2 regions of the Streptomyces sp. NPDC088116 genome follow, and region 1 is predicted to be linked to the other one. Evidence: riboswitches for the same ligand, from Rfam matches in the RefSeq annotation. Region 1 holds a riboswitch; the other holds the start of a gene.
The links. A riboswitch is a leader RNA that binds a small molecule or an ion and turns the genes downstream of it on or off. The one in region 1 is predicted to bind cyclic di-AMP.
Positions count from the first base shown of each region.

Region 2: another riboswitch for cyclic di-AMP. It lies ahead of ACIOJD_RS05050 (NlpC/P60 family protein); the one in region 1 lies ahead of ACIOJD_RS20180 (M23 family metallopeptidase).

Region 1 covers NZ_JBIUTF010000004.1:742,040-745,331, reverse strand. Annotated here, with positions in the region: gene ACIOJD_RS20185 (M16 family metallopeptidase) at 1-918, shown strand, start outside; cyclic di-AMP (ydaO/yuaA leader) riboswitch at 1,106-1,271, shown strand; gene ACIOJD_RS20180 (M23 family metallopeptidase) at 1,285-2,061, shown strand; gene ACIOJD_RS20175 (GntR family transcriptional regulator) at 2,396-3,085, shown strand.
Region 2 covers NZ_JBIUTF010000001.1:1,151,910-1,155,201, forward strand. Annotated here, with positions in the region: gene pcrA (DNA helicase PcrA) at 1-822, opposite strand, end outside; cyclic di-AMP (ydaO/yuaA leader) riboswitch at 1,268-1,431, shown strand; gene ACIOJD_RS05050 (NlpC/P60 family protein) at 1,439-2,701, shown strand; gene ACIOJD_RS05055 (hypothetical protein) at 2,784-3,137, opposite strand.

The sequences.
Region 1 (3,292 bases):
GCCGCCAAGCAGCTCTCCAAGGAGCTGTTCCCGGCCTCCGCGCGCATGTCACGACCGCGCCAGGGCACCGAGGAGACGGTCGGGAGCATCGACGCCGCGGGTGTGCGCGCCTTCTACGAGGCGCACGTACGCCCCGCCACGGCCACCGCGGTCGTCGTCGGCGATCTCACCGGCGTCGACCTGGACGCGGTGCTCGCCGAAACCCTCGGCACCTGGACCGGCAACACCGCCGCTCCGCGTCCCGTCCCGCCCGTGACCGCAGACGACACGGGCCGGGTGGTGATCGTGGACCGGCCCGGCGCCGTCCAGACCCAGCTGCTGATCGGCCGCATCGGCCCGGACCGGCACGACCGGGTCTGGCCCGCGCAGGTGCTCGGCACCTACTGCCTGGGCGGCACCCTCACCTCCCGGCTCGACCGGGTGCTGCGTGAGGAGAAGGGCTACACCTACGGTGTACGGGCCTTCGGCCAGGTGCTGCGCTCCTCCGCTCCCACGACGCCGGGCGGGGTGACGGGCGCCGCGATGCTCGCCATCAGCGGCTCCGTGGACACCGCGTCCACCGGCCCGGCGCTGGACGACCTCTGGACGGTGCTGCGCACCCTCGCCGCCGAAGGCCTCACGGACGCCGAGCGGGACGTCGCCGTGCAGAACCTGGTGGGGGTGGCACCGCTCAAGTACGAGACGGCGGCGTCCGTCGCGGCCACGCTGGCCGACCAGGTCGAGCAGCACCTCCCGGACGACTTCCAGGCGCAGCTGTACGCGCGCCTGGCCGAGACCGGCACCGTGGAGGCGACCGCCGCGGCCGTCAACGCCTTCCCGGTGGACCGGTTGGTGACCGTGCTCGTGGGCGACGCCTCGCAGATCGAGGAGCCGGTCAAGGCGCTCGGAATCGGCGAAGTGACGGTCGTCACCGGCTGATCCGGCCTCAGGAGGGAACCCCGGCGCCACTCGTCGCCGGGGTTCCCGTGGTATGTCCGTTTTGTTGGAGAGGTTGCCCGTCTGCCCTGTGGCGATGCCAACAAAACCTTCTGACTGTTTGGCGAACGAAAGATGACGCGCTTAGCGTCGGTCCGGCTGTTCGCCAGTTGCGCCGCACCGCGGCATCGGACAGTCATCGCCGAGTCCCCGTCAGGCGCGAGCCTGGGGAGCCGGGGACCCACACAGTCCCTGGGGTGAATCGGACGCCTTCGCGCACCGGCGCGGAGGGGCCCGTAGGAGACCTTCCTGCTCCGAACCCGTCAGCTAACCCGGTAGGCGAGAAGGAAGGAAAGGACCAGCCATCTCATGGCGTTCACCCGTGCCACCGGGAAGCATCGTGCCCGGAGCAGTATGAGCCGCAAGGGCGCGAGCGTCGCCGGCGCCGCGACTCTCACCGCGACCGGAGTCATCGGCACCCTGGCCTCTTCCCCGGCACTCGCCTCCACCACGGACGTCCAGGCGGCCCAGCAGACCGGCCTGGCCCAGGCCATCAGCATCGACGAGTCCCTCGCGGGCACGGTCGACACCCAGGCCGAGGCCCAGCGCCAGGCCGCTGCCCGCGCCAAGGCACAGGCCGCGGCGGAGGCGGAGGCGAAGCGCAAGGCCGTCGCGCGTGCCGAGGAGATCCGTGCCGAGGAGGCCCGTGCGGCCCGCGAGGCCGAACGCAAGCGCCTCAACGCCTTCCAGCTCCCGGTCGCCGGCTCGTATGTCACCACCGGCTACCAGAGCGGCGGCTCCCTCTGGTCCTCCGGCAGCCACTCGGGCATCGACTTCCGCGCGGCGTCCGGCACTTCGGTCGTGGCCGTCGGCGCGGGCACCGTGGTCGAGGCGGGCTGGGGCGGCTCGTACGGCAACAACATCGTGCTCGAGATGAAGGACGGCACGTACACCCAGTACGGCCACCTCTCCTCGATCGGTGTCTCCGTCGGCCAGAGCGTCACCCCGGGGCAGCAGATAGGCCTCTCCGGCGCGACCGGCAACGTCACCGGGCCGCACCTTCACTTCGAGGCCCGCACGAGCCCGGACTACGGCTCCGACATGGACCCCGTCGGCTACCTGCGCGCGCACGGCGTGAACGTCTGACGGCTCGGGCGCCCGGCCTCCGGTCGCCCGGCCGGGCGCTGACCGCTCCGACCGACGGTCACGGCCCCGACCGAACCGTCCGGCCGCTCCGATCACCCCGCTCGTCCGAAGGCCCCGGCCCGTGCCGGGGCCTTCGTGCGCTTCCGCGCGGTCCGGGGCCTTCCGTGCGGTCAGCGGTCCTGCGCACGGTCCGGGCCCTTCTGTTTACGTCGCTCTGGCCAAAAGATATCCATGGATTCCGGCCTCCCATCGGAAATTCGTGCTGATTGCAATAGAGTCACGGAACAGGCGTCAATCGGCAGAGTTTCGCGCGGATTAAGTCGGAGGTTCGGACATGCGCATTCCCGCGCACTCGGTATGCACGGCGATCCGCGACGACATCGTCTCCGGTCTGTTCGAGCGGGGCAGCCGGCTCACCGAGGAACAGCTGGCACGGCGCTACGGCGTCTCCCGCGTCCCGGTGCGCGAAGCCCTGCGCACCCTGGAGTCGGAGGGCTTCGTGACCACCCGCCGCCATGCCGGCGCGTGTGTGGCCGAGCCTTCGGAGCAGGAGGCGGGGGATCTTCTGGAGGTGCGGCTGCTGCTGGAGCCGCTGGGCGCCGCCCGCGCGGCACAGCGCCGCACGGAGGCCCATCTCAAGGTGCTGCGTGGCCTGGTCAGGCTGGGGCAGGAGCGGGCCCGCAGGGGCCAGGGCGAGGATCTGCGCTCACTCGGCGCCTGGTTCCACGAGACGCTCGCCCAGGCGTCGGGAAGCCCGGGGCTGACCGCCCTGCTCACCCAGACCAGGCACAAGATCGCCTGGATGTACGTGGTCGAGCAGCCCGCCCACCCCGTGGAGTCCTGGGCGGAGCACGGCGCGATCGTGGACGCGGTGGCCCGTGGTGACGCGGAGCGGGCGCGGGCCATGACCGCCCTGCACGCGGAGCGCACGGCGGTCGCCCACCGGCTGCGGAAACCGGGCCAGGTCCGGGAAAGGGTGAGGCCTTCGCAACATGCCGTAAACACCGCGAGCGCCCGTACTTAACAATTCCGCCGTATACAAAGAACATCAATACGCAGGACTTATTTCCTGCTGCCCGCGAACGTGATTCGTGAACGTGATCCATACACGTTTTCCGTACGTTTTTTCCGTGCGAGCTGTCGGCACAAAAGACCGGAGCCGTGGGGGTGGGGGTTTTAGAACACCCCCCCCGCCCGCCCGGGAAGTCAAGGGGGGGGGGGGGGGAGAACG
Region 2 (3,292 bases), on a different contig from region 1:
CCGATAGTGCTCGGCGACATCGGGGAACGCCTGGAGCAGATGGACGGTGGTCATGATGATGTCGTCGAAGTCCAGGGCGTTGGCCTCGCGCAGCCGGGCCTGGTACATCCGGTAGGCCTCGGCGAGCATCTTCTCGAAACCGTCGGCCGCCTGGTCGGCGAAGGTCTCCTCGTCGATCAGCTCGTTCTTCAGATTCGAGATCTTGGCGCTGAAGGACTTGGGCGGGTAGCGCTTGGGGTCGAGGTCCAGATCACGGCAGACCAGGGCCATCAGACGCTTGGAGTCGGCGGCGTCGTAGATCGAGAACGACGAGGTGAACCCGAGCCTCTTCGACTCGCGCCGCAGGATGCGGATGCAGGCGCTGTGGAAGGTCAGCACCCACATGGCGGCAGCGCGCGGGCCGACGAGGTCGGCGACGCGCTCCTTCATCTCCCCCGCGGCCTTGTTGGTGAAGGTGATCGCCAGTATCTGGCCGGGGTGGACATGGCGGGTCCCCAGCAGATGTGCGATCCGGTGGGTCAGGACCCGGGTCTTGCCGGAGCCGGCTCCGGCCACGATGAGCAGGGGCGAACCGGTGTGCACGACGGCCGCGCGCTGCTCCTCGTTCAGCCCTTCGAGCAGCGCGGCCGGATCCACCACGGTGCGCGGGGCCCCGTCGCGGTGGTAGGCGTCCCGAACCGGTGGCGCGTCGAAGGCACCCTCGAAGAGGTCGTCGGGGACCTGCTCCGGGGCGTGCTCGGCATGGTCCTCGGGCGGCGGTGGATGCTCGTCGCCGGAGGGCTGGAGGTCCGCCAGGAAACTGTCGTCAAAGAGGCTGCTCATCGCTTTACGAGTCTAGGCTCCCGGACTGACAGCCCGCGCCCGCCTTCGGAAGTCTCCCGGCGTATCCGGCGGGGGCACCCGGTGTATCCGGCGGGGGCACCCGACCCAGGCCTCCCCCACGGCCGCGTGGTCTCCATGGACCGGGCACCCTCCCCGTACACGTCATGCGTACATGTCGTGGTGGCCCTCCGTACACATCGTCGCGCGCACGTCGCTTCGGAGTCCCGCGCAACCTCCGGCGACCTGCCCGGCGGACGTGCGGAACGGCCGGAAATATCACGCAACGTAATGGCGGACTTACCCACCAACACCCCCGCACACCGCGCGGGCAAATGTCACGAAAACGTATCGGGCATATCGGCCATCCGCCTTCACACAAGCGCCACACTTTGGCTAGCGTGCTCCGTCAGGCAGCCCGTACCCTCCCCGGCGATCCGCGCCAAGCGGGCGGCCCGTGCCGAATTCGACCTTCCTGTGAGGAAGTTCGGAACCGGGGACCCACTCTGCACGACCGGGGTGAATCGGGCCGTACGTTCCAGGCCCGTAGGGCAGCCTTCCGTTCCGCCCGAACCCGACAGCTAACCCGGTAGGCCGTCCACGGAAGGAGATGCCGACCTTGGCGTCGCATCGCAAGCCGCGCAACCGTAGCGGAGTACGCGCCAACTCCCCGGCCGTCGGAGTCACGACGGCCGCTCTCGCTTCGGTCACGCTGCTCTCGACACAGAACGCGCACGCCGCGCCCACCGAGCCGACACCGTCCGTAGAAGAGGTACAGAAGAAGGTCGACGATCTGTACCGCCAGGCCGGGAGCGAGACCCAGCAGTACAACAAGGCCAAAGAAGCCACCCAGGAGCAGAAGCGCACGGTCGACCGCGCGCTGGACGACGCCGCCGAGCGCGCGGACAAGCTGAACGAGGCTCGCCGCAAGCTCGGCGGTTACGCGGCCACGCAGTACCGGGAAGGCGCGGTCACCCCGACCGCCGCCCTGCTGTTCGCGGACAGCCCGGAGGAGTTCCTCGAACAGAAGCAGGTCACGGACCGGCTGACCGACCGTCAGCAAGGGGCCGTCGCCGAGTACCAGTCGCAGCAGGCCGCCGCGACGAAGCAGCGGGCCGAGGCGACGAAGAGTCTGGAGTCGCTCTCCGACTCGCAGGCATCCCTGCGCACCAGCAAGGAGAGCGTCCAGAAGAAGCTCAGCGCGGCGCGGGCGCTGCTGTCGAAGCTGACGGCGGAGGAAAAGGCGCGACTGGCCGCGCTGGAGCGCAAGAAGGAAGACGAGGCCCGCCGCAAGGCGGAGGCGAAGGCCAAGGAAGACGCTCGGGCCAGGGCCGAGGCCGAGCGCCTGCGCGAGAAGCAGGAACAGGAGCAGGAGCAGGAACAGGAGAAGCGGCAGGGCGAGGAGAAGGCCGAATCCCCGTCGACCGGACCGGACAACGGGACCGGCACCGGCACCGGCACCGGCTCGGGCTCAAGTACGGGTACGGGTACGGGCACCGGGACCGGCTCGGGGGCCGCCGACAGCGCGCAGACCACCAAGGCCGCGAAGGTCCTCGCCTTCGCCCGCGCCCAGATCGGCAAACCATACGTCTGGGGCGCGACCGGCCCCAGCTCGTACGACTGCTCGGGCCTGACCCAGGCCGCCTGGAAGGAGGCGGGCGTGGAACTTCCGCGTACCACCTGGGACCAGGTGAAGACCGGCACGCGCGTCGCGACGGAGGACCTCCGTCCGGGCGATCTGGTCTTCTTCTACGACGACATCAGCCATGTCGGCATCTACATCGGCGACGGCATGATGATCCATGCCCCCAAGCCGGGCGCGAACGTCCGCGAGGAGTCGATCTACTACATGCCGATCTACGGCAGCGTCCGCCCCGCCTGACCAGCGGCGGGCCGCTGAACTCACGTCCGTGGCCCGCGAAGCGCCGTCGAGCGCTCCGCGGGCCACCGCGGGCCCGACCCGCTCAGGTCCAGAGCGTGGCGATGAAGATGTTGACCACCGTCAGACCGCCCACCACGCCGAACAGCGGCTTCGAGGCGGCCTCGTCGTCCCGCTTCACGTACACCACACCCAGGATCACGATCAGGATCGCCAGCTTGATGCCGATCTTGATGTTGTCCAGGGTCTGACCGTCGGCCTGGTTGAGGCCCACCAGCACCATGCCGGTGATCAGCATCGTCAGCGCTCCGTGCAGCATCGGTGCGTCGAACCGTGCCGCGCCCGCGCTCATCGCCTTCATCTGTGTCAGAAAGCCGCCGAGCAGCGAGGCGATGCCGATGATGTGCAGGGCGACGAAGACATTGATGAGTACGTCCATGGCTCGGAGCCTAGCCATGGCCATATCACCACTCTCCGGTGAGGTGAGGCTTTCTGCCGTATCGGTCGGGTCCGACCGGAGATCGCCGCTCCGTCGCGATCGAGTTGATCACAAAGCGCAACAGATCATCCATCTCGCGCCAATACCGCCATGTC